DNA from 2 places in the Methylobacter sp. sgz302048 genome. Region 2 is predicted to be linked to the other one. Evidence: riboswitches for the same ligand, from Rfam matches in the RefSeq annotation. Region 2 holds a riboswitch; the other holds the start of a gene.
The links. Region 2 has a riboswitch for cyclic di-GMP ahead of ACTNE6_RS05360 (VPLPA-CTERM sorting domain-containing protein). Riboswitches for the same ligand answer to the same signal wherever they lie in the genome.
Positions count from the first base shown of each region.

Region 1: another riboswitch for cyclic di-GMP. It lies ahead of ACTNE6_RS18810 (choice-of-anchor P family protein); the one in region 2 lies ahead of ACTNE6_RS05360 (VPLPA-CTERM sorting domain-containing protein).

Region 1 covers NZ_CP197401.1:4,185,638-4,193,767, reverse strand. Annotated here, with positions in the region: gene ACTNE6_RS18820 (hypothetical protein) at 117-695, shown strand; gene ACTNE6_RS18815 (AAA family ATPase) at 697-1,746, opposite strand; cyclic di-GMP riboswitch class I at 2,027-2,117, shown strand; gene ACTNE6_RS18810 (choice-of-anchor P family protein) at 2,159-3,004, shown strand; gene ACTNE6_RS18805 (response regulator) at 3,148-3,816, opposite strand; gene ACTNE6_RS18800 (ATP-binding protein) at 3,813-5,174, opposite strand; gene ACTNE6_RS18795 (DUF2380 domain-containing protein) at 5,389-5,907, shown strand; gene ACTNE6_RS18790 (Ig-like domain-containing protein) at 6,087-7,613, shown strand; gene ACTNE6_RS18785 (metallophosphoesterase) at 8,121-8,130, shown strand, end outside.
Region 2 covers NZ_CP197401.1:1,091,801-1,099,930, reverse strand. Annotated here, with positions in the region: gene ACTNE6_RS05375 (GumC family protein) at 1-561, opposite strand, end outside; gene ACTNE6_RS05370 (hypothetical protein) at 570-1,823, opposite strand; gene ACTNE6_RS05365 (polysaccharide biosynthesis/export family protein) at 1,854-2,396, opposite strand; gene ACTNE6_RS05360 (VPLPA-CTERM sorting domain-containing protein) at 2,508-3,053, opposite strand; cyclic di-GMP riboswitch class I at 3,095-3,183, opposite strand; gene ACTNE6_RS05355 (undecaprenyl-phosphate glucose phosphotransferase) at 3,520-4,935, opposite strand; gene ACTNE6_RS05350 (hypothetical protein) at 5,640-5,876, shown strand; gene ACTNE6_RS05345 (acetoacetate--CoA ligase) at 6,026-7,969, shown strand; gene ACTNE6_RS05340 (hypothetical protein) at 8,117-8,130, opposite strand, start outside.

The sequences.
Region 1 (8,130 bases), 1.5 Mb from region 2:
AAATGGACGGCCTATTGCCGTTTCAGTCAAACAATTGTTCCGTCCAAGGCAGGCGTGTGATCGGCCGTGTATTTATACTGAAGAGACAGTATGAATTCAAATGAATAGGGCAGAACATGAGGCAATTAGGTATGGATCAGGATTCAAGACATGCGGGCAATGTGCTTTTAATCAGAGGCGCCGCTTTATGGCTGCTGGCGGCGTTGGTGCTGGCGTGGTGCATGGTGGGCATGAATTTGGGCATGTCGCCGCTCAAGCTGGTTTTTCAGGGCAAGATCACGCGCTTGCTGCAGGCGCATCTGGATTTTCTGTTAATGAGCGCGCTGCTGTTCGGCTTTTATGCGGCCAAGGTGCCGCTGCCCTGGCATGTGCGCTGGGCCATGGTGGTCGGCGCATTCACCAATTCGAGCCTGTTTCTTCTGCAGGCCGTATTTCCGGTACTGGATGCGCCAGTTCCGGCCGAAGGACTGTTGCCGGCGGCGTTTCGCCTGTTTCTGATGATGAGCATCATCATCACGAGTTACGGGTTTGGCAGGGGCGCTGTGATTATTTTATTGTCTACATTCAGTAAGAATAGCCTCGGCTTGGAAAGCTCAGGCAGGGCTTCCGGGTTCAGTGAAATGTCAAACGAAGGCAAGGAAGCGATACTGGAGAACCGGTTGTCGGCCAGGTCGGAAAACAGCAATTTCTCTTAAATTATCCAGCTTCCGGGAACTCAACCTGAGCCAAGCATTGCAGGAACAGTTCCTGGCACAAGCCGCGGTGATGCAGCTCTTCGCGTAGTTTCTCAATGCGCTGGGCAGCGGCGCTGTTTTCGCAAAGGCGATAACTGACGATGATCAACAGTTTCGCTTCAGAGCGCCGAAATGCCAACAAGGCGATTAAGTCCAGAGTCGCTTGATCAACCCATTGCGCGTTATCGATAATTAGGATAAAGGTCGAACCGGTACTCAAATTCTCAAAAAATTCGGCGGCCTCTCTCAACATGCGGCGCGTATTGTTTTGGGAGACTTTTGGAATGATGGCTGCAAGTTTGTCATCGCTCAACAGATTCGACATTTGGAAGAGCCAGGTGGGAGCAGTCTGTTCCAGACGCTCAATCAATGTTTTTCCGGAGGGTTCGCGGCAACGACGTTCCAGAGCCTCCAATAAGGGCAGGAAGGGTTCCGCAGTCCCGTGCAGTTGCACGCCCCGGGCACGGAGTACGGCCAGGTTGGGGGATATGATTCTGGAAAGGAACATATCGATCAAGGTAGTTTTGCCCGCGCCGCGCTCACCGCTCAGAAAAAACAGGCATCGCTCTTTTCTAGCCGCCTGATGAAAGGCTCTCTGAAGCAGATCCAATTCCGAAAGGCGTTCAATCCAGGCCGGTGAAGGCTCAATTTTAGGTTGGTAATGCAAAAGGGTAACATTATCATGAGGCCGATTAACGGCGACATCGGCCAGAAAACGGTAGCCCCGCCTGTTGACCGTTGATATAAAACGTGGTGTTTTGTGGTCGTCCTGCAAAATATTGCGCAAGGAATTAACGGCCAGCCGTAATGCCGAATCATCGACAATCCGGCCATCCCACACCGCATTGAACAACTCTTCCCGCGATATTAACTGACCTGCATGCTGCAGAAAATAAAGCAATAAGCGGTAAATCTTGGGCGGTAAATTGACGGGTGTTTCACCTTCCCACAATAGATAAGTTGCTATTTCCAGGCGAAACGTTCCAAATTCATAAATAGAATCTTGATCCATTGACACAAGCATAAAAAGCCTGAATAGAATAATCCCAGACTCTAACACAAAAATAACAAATTGCTAACAACTTGCAGATGCGGCCTGAGTATACTGGCGTTAATTAAAAAAATTAAGTTGTTTTTAAGTTGTTTTTAAGGTGCTGTACGATCAAGGTACTGAAACCAGGTGGAATTGCTGGAATTGGAGAAGTAAAAAATGGAGACGATGTTGAAAAAGCTTTTCTCAATCGAGTTCTTCCATTGGCTTTACTTTGTGGCTGGATGCCGGAGACGTTAAAAAATATAAAAGCCAAACTCGCCGCGAGGCGGGGACGGAAAGCTACGGGTCTTTATTAAAGGTTAATGATAGAAGACGGCTGGGTTGCAAATTATTTTTCAACATAATTTGTAATATTTTGGAATTTATAATAATGAAAAAACAAGCTTATTTTTTGGGAGCCGCCGCATTAACGCTGGCATCTGTTACTTTTACCCCAAGCGCGGGCGCCGCGATCGTTAATGCTAACAGTGAAGGATATGGGCTCTTTGTAAATTTGGATGTTCTAAACTCAAACTTGCTGTCAGTAACAACACTTGCAGGTATATCGGGAACAGCTCCGGCGCCATATAGTCTGAATAATGCGCTTTTAGATCTTAATGCTGGCGCCACTATATTAGGAGTTCAAGCTCATGCCTCAGCCGATACAATTAATGGATCGGCGAATTCCAATGTTGATGGATCGGCCGGCAGTAAAACCACTGGCGCGTCCGGCGGCGTCGAAGATTTAAACATCAATGCTGATCTTTTATCGATTTTAGGCCTTTCAAGCCTGCTTGAGCTGGATAATGTTACTTTAAGCTCCAGCGCCGAGGTAACGGGGGATTATGGCAACCTGACTGCCTCAGGAGGTGCTAATATCACATCGCTAAACTTGAGCATATTGGGCCAGGATATCCAAGTTGACGCCAATGCCGGCGCAAATTCCATAATTGATTTAAATGCACTTGGACTCATTGGTGCCACTTTAATTCTCAACGAACAGATAGCGGATTGCTCCAATTCTTTTTGTTCAATGACGGTCAATGCGCTGCGCTTATCCTTAAATGGTCTAGCCGGCTTATTTGACACCGACATCATCATCGGACACGCCTATGCGGAAATGTCGGCTGAGAATATATCAGCCGTTCCCGTGCCAGCGGCAGTCTGGTTATTCGGTTCGGCAATGGTTGGGCTAGCCGGTTTCTCGCGCCGTAAAACAAGCGCTTCAGAGGCTTGATCCGGTCAATTAGAAATATCTCTAAAGGGGGCGCAATGCTCCCTTTTTTATTGCGCATCAACCTGATGAAACACGCTATAGCTTCTGATTACACAGTCTTTAAGCCCATTGGACCGTGATCATTTTGGGGCGGATTAAAGCGCCTACAGCGGTCCCGACAGTTCCAGCAGGCTGACCACGTTCATCCTGATGGCCAGACGGGTCAGTTCGATATCGCTGGCGACGCCCAGTTTCTTCTTGATCAGGTAATGGCAGTTCAGCACGGTTTTTGGGCTGATATGCAGCAGGCGGGCGATGTCTTCGGTCGGGCGCGCTTCGGCCAGCAGGCGCAGAATCTCGAATTCGCGCACGGTCAGGTCTTCCAGCGCGATGCGGTCGGCGCCCAGCTTTTCCAGGGCAAGCGCCTGGGCAATATCGGCGCTCAGCGTGTGGCGGCCGGCATGGACGTCGTAGACGGACCGGATCAGGACATCGGGGGCACTGCTCTTGGTGACGTAGCCTAATGCCCCAGCCCGCGCGGCCTGAACCGCAAATCCCGGATGCTGGTGCATGCTGAAAACCAGGATTCTGGCATCGGAGCGGCGCTGCCGGATGCGTGCGATAACCTCAAGCCCGCCCTGGCCGGGCAGCGAAAGATCCATGATGACCAGATCGGGATTGCATTCCTTAAAGCGGGCATAGGCCTCCAGGCCGTCAGCCGCCTCCGCGACGACCTCCAGTCCGGGTTGCTTTTCCAGCAGAGAGCGGTAGCCTTCGCGGACGATGGCATGATCGTCGACCAGCAAGATCCTGATGTACGTTGAGGTTGTCATGCCGGGGCTCCTGTCGCAGGCTGCAACGGCAGCCATGCCCGGACCATGAGTCCGCCGGTCTGAATCGGAGCCAGCGTCAGCTGGCCGCCCAGCGCCGTCACGCGCTCGCGCATGCCGAGCAGGCCGATGCCGGAACTGTCTTCAAACGGCAGTTTGTCGGCGATGCCGTCGTCTTCTACCTGCAGTTCTACAAGTCCATCAGACAGTTTGATCATGACTTTCGCGTTGGCGGCGCCCGAATGCTTGGCGATATTGGTCAGGCATTCCTGCACGATGCGGAAGATGTTGACAGGCACGGGCTCGGGCAGTTGGCCAAGATCGCCGTTGATGGTCAGCTGATAGTGAATTTTGCCGCCGTTTCGGGCATTCCAGCCGGTTATCAGGCTGTTCAACGCGACCGACAATCCCAGTTCATCAATATCCATGGGCCGCAATCGCAGCAGCATGCCGCGCAATAAATCCATCATGTGACCGGTAATGCGGGCGATGTTTTTGCCTTCGGGAACCAGCGCAGGGCAGTCCTGTTCCGCCGTCTGCATCATGGAGGCAGTGACGGCGTTGATGGCGGCCAGACATTGGCCGAACTCATCGTGCAGCTCGCGCGCCAGATAGCGGCGCTCTTCCTCCTGAACGGTCAGCAACTTCAGGGCCAGCATCCGGCGCTCGGCGAGCAGCTGCTGCTGGCTGGCCGCCAGTTGATTGATAGCTTGGCCGGTGCGCTGCCATTCGGCCAGCTCGAAAGCGGGCAGGCGGTCAGACAAATTTCCATTGCTCATGCTTTCCAGGCCGGCAACAATCACTTGCGCAGGCCGCAAGGCGCGGTTCACCGTGACATAAACCAGCAGGCAAAGGGCCAGCACGGTTGTTGCGGACAGTCCCATCAGGCCGCGAAGCTGTTGCCAAGTGCTGGCGATCTCGATTTCGGCGCTGGGCGCGACGACGACGGCGCCATAAACATGGTTACGAAAGGCAACCGGGCGCATAGTCTCAAAACCAGGCTTGAACGCCCACCGGTAAATGCTTTCGAACCAGTCCGGCCCGCTCTGGGCAGAGGTATTGCCGCCGCTGCAAACACTGCGGACCTGATCCCCGTCTGCCGGTATGAACCACACGCAAGCGCCGGAGATGGCGCCCATCTGTTGCCATAGCCCCAGATCAGGGAAGCGCGCCGTGTGATCGAAGCCCGCATTGATGCGCAGCAGCTGCAATTCCAGTTGTCTGCCTATTGAGTCAGCCTTTGAACGGGCCTCATGCCGGAATTCCTGATCGGCCTGATACAGCACCCAGCCTGTCGTTGCGATCAGGCAGGCAAAGCCGATCAGGATGATGCGCGATAGCAAATGAAGTTTCAGATTCATAGTAATGTCGGATGAGCTTTCTTGCTGACGATCAGGCGGTTTGAGGCACGGTGCGTCTTTGCTCGCATTTTATGCGTTTGTGGCCGGTATGGAAAGCTGTCTTGATAAGGTCGGGCAAATTGCCCGTTTTTAGCAGGCAACGATCAGGTTACTGGCATATGCATGCCTATTAATCTGGCAACTGCCGCCAAGGCAGATTTTTAAGAGGAGAAAGATGATGAAATTAATAAGTGCGCGTTTAATCCCAGCTTGGGTAGTGCTGAGCATGGGGCTGGTTTTCAACGGGGCCGCTCATGCAAGCGTCCGCATAGCGGTTTTGAATTTCGAACTGAACGATATCACTTCAATGCCCAATACGCCGGACGAGCTTGTTCGCACGGCTACATTCAGACCGTTGCTTGAACAGGCGATCAGCCGGGCCGGTGACTATGAAATCATTCACATCAATATCAGTGAACAGGCGGCTGCCAATGCCGGGTTCGGCTATCTTTTCAAATTCCATGACGATGCGGCCGCGCTGGCCAGGCAGTGGAATGCCGACTGGGTCGTTGTCGGGCAGCATAGCAAGCCCAGCTTCCTGTTTTCTTATTTGATGGCGTATCTGGTCAATGTGAAAAAACCCGATCTCTCAGCAAGATACGCTATCGAACTGAAAGGCACGCATGAGAAGGTGACGAGGCGCGGAATCGATGCGCTAGCGAAAAAGATTCATGCTTTGATCAATCGGATGTGAATGCCAATGGGCTGCGCACAAGATTAAGCTGACTCTGGCCGCACTCCTGATCTACGGTAACAAATAGCGGGAATCTGTCCGCTGAGCATTTTTGTGGCTCAGCTTGACTATAGGCCAAACTGAACTATTCTCAGATTAACCCGATTAACTTGTCCGTAAGATCACAGGAGTGTATCTCAATGTTAAAAAAGATTTCCCCTTTATTATTGCTCTGCTCATTTGAGCTGTGTGCCGATCCTGGGCCCTTAAAGGCGCCCGGAGGCTCCACTGGTTCCGTAGATCCCGTAGCACCTGTAGAAGCGCAGCTTGTGGCAATTGATGATAGTGTCACCGTAATGCCAAATAATGTTGATTCTGTGACTGGCGATGTGTTGGCAAATGACATGAATGGGACAACTGTTTACCTTAACAATTCGCCAGCCAGTGATTATGGCACTCTACTTTTAAATTCTGACGGTAAATTTACTTATACATTGTATAAAAATGCCCCCAGCATCAATAAATTGTTGGCTGGTGAAGTTGTTACTGACCCTTTTTCCTATACCCTTATCGACCAGTATGGCCAAAGCGCTACTGCGAAATTGAATGTTACTATTATCGGCAACCCGGTCGGTGCTGATGGCAATACCATTTTTGAACAGCCGAAGGATGAGCTTTACGACAATGTGGATGTTGAATTTAATGACCGTTCTGCCGATGCAACACCTCTTAATTCCACCAGAAACATTAAAGGGCATTTGCTTCATTCGGATGATAAAGATTGGTTTTTCCTACACAGTGCCGGTAACGAAATTATCAAGCTTGCCGTTTGCCCACAGGGCAGCAGTTGTTTCGGCAAGAAAAGCTGGGTGTTGTATGTATTTGACAGCACTTTGCTACAGCCTGAGATGGAAGAGCTGAGTTTTCCGTTTCAACGTTGGGTGACCGAGACTGGCACTACCAAAGACATACTTGGAAATACAATTCTGGATAATGCTTGGGCGGGTAGCTCAAACCACATGTATCTGGCTTACAGGTATGGTCTCTTCGATGGAGCTCTCATCGGTATAGTCGATCCTTGTTATGATACCACTAATTCTGTTGAAATCGGTGTTCCTCCAGGGGAAAGAGATTACTTGATTGCTATTTCCTCACCTCTAAAAGGAGATGCAGACAAAGAAGCCGAATGTGGTCAAGGGTCGGTTGTTTTACGTAAACCTGGATTTCCTGTAGTTGGTTTAGATTCAAAAGGAGTGGCTAAAAGCTATGGAACTACACAGGAATATGTCACAGCTTTCCCTTTTAGTGATGATCAATACACTATCAATGTAACTGGCACTGGTCTCGATCCATTATCATCATCACTCCATCCCTTATTATCAACATCGGCAGTTGAAAAATCGTCGACATTCGATGGCTCTGTCGGCGAACTGGATATCCCTAAAGTCAAGGTTGATGGCAAGTTCTATGAGGCGCGCTTAGTAAGGCAAGGCCCATCATCAGGTGATACTTATAATTTCGCTCTATCAGCGCTTAATGAACTTGGCGCTGGAGAGGTTGCCGATCCATTCCAGGCCACGTATAACCCGGCTAACCAACAAGTGTTAATCCCTCGCGTGACCGATGCCGGCAGCGGCAATGCTTTTTCTGTCGTTATGCAATATCATCCGCCGGTTAACGGTATTGCCGAATGGCTGGAAGCGATTGCTATTACGCCTATCAAGTAGCCTGTAGACGGACGATATAGCCCCTTGCCTCAGCAGTTTTCTAAGATGTCTCGGAGAGACTGTTTTATTTGACTGCTTGAGGCAATTGCCTCAAACAAAAGATAAGCCTGTTTTTACTGGCATCCACGGTTAGCATAACGGCGGGGACGCCGGCCTTCTGCTATTTCTTGCCACACTGTCTATATCATCTATAATCACACCTCTAGCTAATGCTGATCCATATATTTCCAGTAATTACAAAAATTGCATTACTTTGGCTTTTTCTAGTGCGCGTATAGCTTAGCGGCCGATGTTTCCGGTTAGGGTCGGCAAGAATGTAATGCCGCACTGGGGATCTATGGAGCGGGATCGTCAGGGCTCGAAGTAGCAGAAGAGGAGCATCATGTTATGAGTTTACACTTTTTATGCTCAGGCATGCGCAAAGACCCTGAATGTCAGGCCTGACCCGCGCTTCCGGCTGGTTGTCAGTATTTGTCGACGATTTTATTTGTTACTGGAGATAGACCTATGAGCGATT
Region 2 (8,130 bases):
CTTCTGCGCCTCGGCTTCCAGAAACACGGTTGTTTCTTCAGCCCGCTCAGTCCGGTTGCGGACGTTTTCATTTAAAAACAGGGTAACCAGTTCATTGGTTACTTTTTGTGCCAGCAATGGATCTTTATCATCAAACAACAATTTGAATGCGAGTGTCGCCTTGCTGTGCCTCCCTTGACTGATTACGTCGGCATTCACAAGTTCCAGATGAGCGTTCATCCGGAATTGTTCAGCCAGTTCTGCTGGCGTCAATTTTTCCTTCTGCTCGTGATACAGGTTAAATTTGTCAATTATTTTTGTCAGATTATCGGTCGTCATGACCCGCTGCTGAATCAGGCTGATACGCTCATCCGCATAACTGGTGACTGTTGATTTAACCAGATCGGTTGGAATTTGCTGCTGTTCAATCAGAATGGTGGCCTGGGATTGATAAACCGGCGGTAAAATCAACGCGACCGCAATGCTGGCAACCAATAATAAGAGCGCAGTGGCGGCAATCAGGTACTTTCGTCTACGCGCTATTTGCAGGTAATCTTTCAGGGTTTTAACGTTTTCTTCCATTACAGTCTCTATCTTGAAATACTTAAACCGGGCCAGTTGTAATTAATGGTCAACATGAATATATTTGAGTCCGCTGTGCTGTCCGGGTTTTTTCTGTCCTGGTTTCTGTAGGCGTAAGATGCCGATAATAACCAATCCTGGGTCAATTCCCAGTTAATATTAGGCGAAACCCATATATTTGTTCGGCTCTGCCCAAATCCGCCATTAATACCACTGACTGAATCCGTCTCGCGATAACTGGTTGTCAACCCGCTGGAAAACCTTTCGGTTATTTGATATAAAAAATCAAGGCTGATCAGGGTTTGCTCGGTTAATTGCCCTTGGCCTGAAGGAACCAAAGATCGGCTTAAGCCGAAATCTGACGACAGACTTTCTCCTTTGTAGTGCACACCGATATCTGTCAGGAAACCTGCCGATGTATCCTGATTTGTCGCCGTCAATAGCCCGGGAATGATTACTGTATCTATGTTTGTGTCCGTGATTCGTCCGCCGATGGTGCCGTTGAATTGCCATTCTTCCGATAATTGATAGGACGATGTCAGGTTTATCCCATAGCTGTTGCTTTCCGAGTTTATTTGCCCTGTCGAGTTGTAATTCGAATAAAATGTGGAAATGGACTGCGAAAATAATTCGCTCCACTGCCGTTGCCAGCCCACATTGATCGATTTAACTTCGTTGTCATTAAAGTTATTAATGACAGTGTCGTTATCACCAGAACCGGGGTTGGAATAGGTTGATTTTGAGTAGGATGCTGAACTGATCAGGCTGTCCAGTTCCGTGAATCTGTAAGAATAAGTCGGCGTGACTGTCAGGTTGTTGCGTCTTGCATTGGTTGCAAAGTTACCAGTGTCCTGCTCTGCAAAGTTCTGGCTGGGCACGACAGAATAACTCGCACTTAACCCCGTAAGGCTGCGTTCGGTCCTGTACTCGGTGCTTAAGCCATAGTCCTGTGGATTCTGATCGAGCTCTTCTATGTCTGTATAATGCTGGACACCATAACTGGCTCTACCTTGCACATCCCACGCTTCTGTCTTACGGGCAAAATTCAGCGTAGGCGTTAAATAGTAAATGAGGGACCCTTCCGGATTTTCGGATAACATCCTGACATTGTCGTTATAAGATAGCGACTGATTAACAATGCCATCAACTATCCATTCTGCGGCATCAAGACTGGAACAGAAAACGCTCGCGCCAACAATCAGCGCAATCCTTTTGCGATAACCGCGACATTTTCTTCCCTCTTGTTGAGATATGGTTTTCATGTGCTCAATATACTCTTAAACAGAGCGCGGTCACGGCACTACAATTACATCGCCACTCCGCAACAAGTGGTTGTTTTCCAATTTGTCGCCGTCTTCTACTTCGCCGTATTTAAATGCGATCGATTCGGATTTGTCGCCATTACGGCGTAGAATGACAATATCGTTAGCCTTCGCAAACGCTGTCAGGCCGCCGGCAAGACTCAACATCTGCATGACATCCATCGGCTGATACATAACGAACTGGCCCGGTTTTTTCACTTGGCCGATGACATAGATGGAATTACCTTCAGCTGACTTGACCGAGATATTGACTACTGGATCGGCAATAAACTCTGCGAGCCTTTCTTTCAAAATAGCCTGTATCTGGCTTATCGATTTGCCGGCGACTGAAATACTTCCCGCTAGCGGAAAACTTATGCTGCCATCGGGTAAAACCCGCACTTCCTTTTGCAAGGCTTCTTCATTCCAGACCGAGATATCAAGGATGTCACCGGAATTAACCGTATATTGGTTAGAGTCCGCATGCGCAGTCTGAAAAAAAATGGAAACTGCCAACAACAAAAAAATTCTCATAAAAAATAACATAATTTTTTACTACTATTCTGTGAAATTAAAAAAAGGGGCACTGAGCCCCTTTCAGTATAATGGAAAAATTAATTTCCTTATGCAACAGATTGTGCTGAACTAGCTTTTGCGACGTGAAAACCCGACTAAACCCATGATTGCAGAACCGAACAACCAAATAGCAGCTGGCACAGGCACCGCAGAAACGGCATCAAGTTTTAATTCGGAAGACAATCCAGAGTCGCCAACATTAGCTATGCCGAATATTACAGGACCGAAATAAGTCTCTGCAACTGTGTATGAAAATTTATTCCATCCGCTGTTGCCATAATCACCAACTGTGGCGACATCAGATAATTTAAAATATTGATCGCCTACGAAAAATGCGAAATCATTGTATGGCAAATAATCATTTGCTACAAATTTCCACATAAATTCAATAGTTTCTCCACCAAAGAAATCTGTGGATTGTATTAAGGAGCTATTGCCTGTAATTGAGCCGTAATACTGACCTTCAGGATGATCAGAATCATTTTTGACAGATCCCGTTCCTACTAAAGTCCAATCAGAAAAATCTCCCGTTTCGAATCCAATATTCAATAATGCTGCATTTGCATTTGAAATTGAAAACAGGAACAACAGACCTGCTAAAGATATTTTTTTCATAAATAACCTCTGAAACAACAAATTATAAATTAAGTATCATAATTTGCAGCCCGACTATCTTGGCAAACCCACCTAACCAAGACTCGTGGTTTTCCGCCCCTGCTTCACAACAGGTTTAGCCTTTATCATCCATGAACCGTGCCAACCGGGCGGTTGGTCACGAAATTAACAACTACCGTTCCAATTCGTTGATAGCATCCAGCGGTCAATTGCAACGCGCCAGAAGATAAACATAATAAAAACAGTTATCTATATAACCTTGAACAAAAAATTACTATGTATTTTAAAAAAGGTTTTTGACGTTACATAACGATAAAACATTATATCGTCCGGTACGGCAAATAAGACAATTAAGTTATGTTTATGAGCCCTATTCTATAAAAAACTTCTTATTTGTCTATATAATTTTTCACATTTCTTCTATGTAATTTTTTACATCTTTCAAATAACATTCTATACCATAGAGCTAATAAGCTTTCGCTCCCAAAAAACCTTTAAAGACAGTCAGTATTACAATTTTAATATCCAGCCACAAAGACCAGTTTCTTATATAGGCCAGATCATATTGTATTCTTTTTTCCATTTTGTCTAAGGTATCCGTTTCTCCCCGATAACCGTTTATCTGCGCGTATCCGGTTATCCCCGGTTTTACTATATGCCTGAGCATGTAGCCTTTTATTTGTCCGCGATACCATTCATTATGCGCTACCGCATGGGGCCTGGGACCAACGATTGACATTTTCCCCTGTAAAACATTAATAAATTGGGGCAATTCATCCAGTGATGTACGTCTTAAGAAAGCGCCCAGTCTTGTTACTCTGGGATCATTCTTTCGAGCTTGTTTAATATTGTTGTCGTCTTCGCTGACAGTCATCGTTCTGAATTTCCAAACGACTATTTCCTCGCCTCCAATGCCGTATCGACGCTGTTTGAATATCACCGCTCCAGGCGAGCTTATTCTGACACTAGCGCTAATAATTAGTAACGGAATTGCAATTAATATTAGAATAATCAGACTGACCACTATATCAAAGGCTCTTTTTATAACGCCATCAACCCCGTAAAAAGGGGTATCACGAATACTTATGACAGGTATACCTTTTATATGATGCAAACTGGATCTTAACAGATCGAACACAAATAAATCAGGGACATAATAAACTGAAACAGTCGAATCCGATAATTGCTCTATCAATTCTTTAATTTTTAGCTCTGTCCGCAAGGGAAGTGTAATATAAACAATATCAATAGCTCCGCCTTTGGCATCTTTAATTAATTGTTGAAAACTACCTTTCAATTTATTTTCGGCTAAGGCGCCTCCATCAATTTCTGTTTCCTGCTCATCATCATAAAAGCCGACAAAATGCAGCCCCATCGATTCTTCTTCGGCAAATATATTTTTTAACTCAACACCTAACCGGTTTGCTCCGACAATCGCTGCTCGGCGGGTATTTCTTCCCTTTTTTCTGATTATGCCGGCAATACTGCTGACGATAATGTGCCAGGAGACTATCTCCACAGGCACTGCCCCAATCCACATCCAAAAATAATATCTGTAAACAGGATCCACCAAGGGGTAAGCCTGATCAATCCCCATTATTACAACCAATACCCAGAACCATGAAAAAAGAATACGCTTTATTTCAATGTGGATAGATAGCCCTCGGCTTTGCCGATACAACTCGTTGAATTCTGCAAAGATACCGAAAACTACGATCGAAATCAGAAGCCACCAAGTTTGCTTGCGGTCCCACTCAGTAGCGTTGAGATCAAGAATGGCCCATAAAGTCAATCCAATAACAATAACGTCCAGCAATCGCGCCAATGCTATTAACTTATTGCTATGAGGGCGGATAATTCCGAATTTATGAGTGCTGTTCACTTTAAAGCTATTGAATTTTAAGAGGTAATAAAAAAACGGACACCAGATATCCTAATGATTCTAAGGCATTTCAAATATCGCTACAAGATAACTCTTGGAAATCTGTACCTATTTAATAAGTTAACCTACAGGTTTAATTTCATTTTTATGCCGTATCGAGCCAATCGACTTTTTTGAATTTAAAATTATGTTTTTTAATAGAAAGTTGATGAGTATCAAAAAATATTCTGCTACTTGGTTAATTAATAGCTCTCATTTTTAGGTGTATCAATTAGTTCATAAAATGATGGGCCATTATATGTACAAATGCTGATTCAATGCTCGCCCATCATACCTTTGGGAATTATCGATGAGCCGAGTGCTCTATAAGAAGGCGAAAGATGTTATTACTGCAGGAAGTCGCATTTTTCTGAATGTTTGCTTTGGATATATGGCAGCATGGAGCACTCTGTCGTCCGGATCAGGCAAACAAATAGAATCATGCGACTACTATTGCCGGCAATGCCTCCAGTCGCCTTTTGTTTTCCCGGCCAGAGGCTACAGACATCATTCCATTTATGCGCTTATGGATACAAATGGCACTACGCGATAGCGGATGCTTTGCATTTTTTCTTTGCGATATGAAAAAGCGCCTGGCCCTATCGCTTCCGGGGACTATTAGTCATGGATGATTAGAAACGTTAGTAAGGTATTGGAGGTGACAAATGAACAAAGGCAACGCTGTACCTGCAAAATCCGCCGCCGTTGTGGTTGTCGATTTTCAGAACTACAAACTTCGGAGCATCGCTCACGAATATGTCAGACTCTTAGCCGAATACGGCGTAGAAGCCGCCTCGTTATGGAGCATGGATAAGTTGGCGAATAATATAGAAAAAAAACAATTTAACCAGTTTGTCCAGCAGGAAATGCGCAAGTACGGTTTTGTAGCTCGTGAGCACTAGTACTCAGTCAGTATTGATATGTCTGGTAAATAGGTTTGGCGTAAATCCGCTCATCCTTCGACAAGCTCAGGACGAACGGATTTACTTCCCCCCCTCAAGTTGGGATTGACAGAGTGCTAGCATAGAAAGGTGACGACTTGAATCCGGTCATGTGGCAGCCTTCATTAAAAAGACGGGAAAAAGCCATTATCACCGCTTTTATAGCCAGAGTACGAGAAAGCAGCGGGGCTAACGTCACAGACTATGAAAGCCTATACCGCTGGTCCATTGCTGAACCGGCGGCGTTTTGGGATCTGTTGTGGCAATTTGCCGACATTATCGCTAGCCATAAAGGGATGCAAATTGTAGCGGATGCCGGCAAAATGCCCGGCGCCAAGTGGTTCCCCGAGGCGCGGCTTAATTACGCGGAAAATCTGCTGCTTAAAGGCTATGAAAACCAGTATGCCATTATTTTCCATGGCGAAAACGGGGAAAGCCAACGCTTGTCTTATGGCGAGCTTTACCGTCGCGTATCACGGCTCGCGCAGGCACTGTATTGCGATGGTGTTAGACCGGGTGACCGGGTTGCCGGCATTCTGCCGAACCGGCCTGAGAGCATTATCGCGATGCTGGCCACAGCGAGTCTGGGAGCAATCTGGAGCAGTTGCTCACCGGATTTTGGCGTGGCCGGCATCGTGGATCGCTTCAGCCAGATCACTCCCAAAATATTGTTTATCGGTGACGGTTATTTTTTTAACGGCAAGGTCTTTGACCGCTCCGGCCAGATAGCGCCGCTGCTCCAGGCCATGCCATCCATTGAAAAACTGGTATTGATTCCCGTGCTAAACAGTTTCGAGGGAACGGATGAAGATCGGGTGGTGCTTTGGCAGGATTACCTGGCCGGTTTTCCGGATGACCGCCCCATTGCCTTTGCCCAACTGCCATTTGATGCGCCGCTTTTCATTCTTTATTCCTCGGGCACAACAGGCCCTCCGAAATGCATTGTCCACAGCGTTGGCGGCACGCTGATCCAGCACATCAAGGAACACAGGCTGCATACCGATATTCATGCTGGCGACCGTCTGTTTTATTTCACGACCTGCGGCTGGATGATGTGGAACTGGCTGGTTTCAGGACTGGCATCCGGCGCCACGCTGGTGCTCTATGACGGCTCGCCGCTTTACCCTGCCGCCGATGCCCTGTTTGATTTAATCGATGCGTACCGAATTAATGTTTTCGGAGTTTCCGCAAAGTATATCGACGCGCTTAAAAAAGCATCTGTAAGGCCCCGGAAAACACATAACCTGGCCTCACTCAGAACGATCTTATCGACCGGCTCGCCGCTGGCGCCGGATAGCTTTGATTTTGTCTATCAGTCGATCAAATCCGATGTCTGCCTGTCTTCGATTTCAGGCGGTACCGACATCATTTCCTGTTTTGTGCTGGGATGCCCGATTCTGCCTGTGCGGCGCGGTGAAATTCAGTGCCGGGGCCTGGCCATGAAGGTCGATGTCTTCAATGATGAGGGGCGGTCGCTGCAAGGGCAGAAAGGCGAACTGGTTTGCACGGCGCCCTTCCCGTCCATGCCGGTGGGTTTCTGGAATGATCCGGAACAACGTCAGTATCATGCGGCCTATTTTGAAAAATTCCCCGGCGTCTGGAGCCATGGCGATTACGTTGCCTTAACCGATCAGGGCGGCATGATCATATACGGCCGATCCGATGCCGTTTTGAATCCGGGAGGCGTCAGGATAGGCACGGCGGAAATATACCGGCAGGTAGAACAAATCGATGAAGTGCTGGAGAGTGTAGTCGTCGGGCAAGATTATCATGGAGATTGCCGGCTTATTTTGTTTGTAGTTTTACGTCCTGGGATACAGCTAACCGATCAGTTAACAGCAGCCATCAAGCAGCACATCAGAGAGAACGCCTCGCCTCGCCATGTGCCTGCCTTGATCCTGCAAGTGACCGATATTCCGCGCACCAAAAACGGCAAAATTGTTGAACTTGCGGTGCGCGATATCATTCATGGCCGTCCTGTCAAGAATCAACAGGCACTGGCCAATCCCGAGGCGCTTGATCAATTTAGACAAGTTATTTCAATGATTAACTGATGTTGCGCAGTTTGCCTGTTCAAACCGCCGAAACGAGAGGTTTAGGACCTGTGGGGGCGCCTTAGGCGAAGTCGCCCCCACAGGCTTGCAAGTCTGATCAACCGAATTTGATAAGCTAAAGCGCTGCGCCACTAACCGCCTTAACCGTTATTGGACAGCCG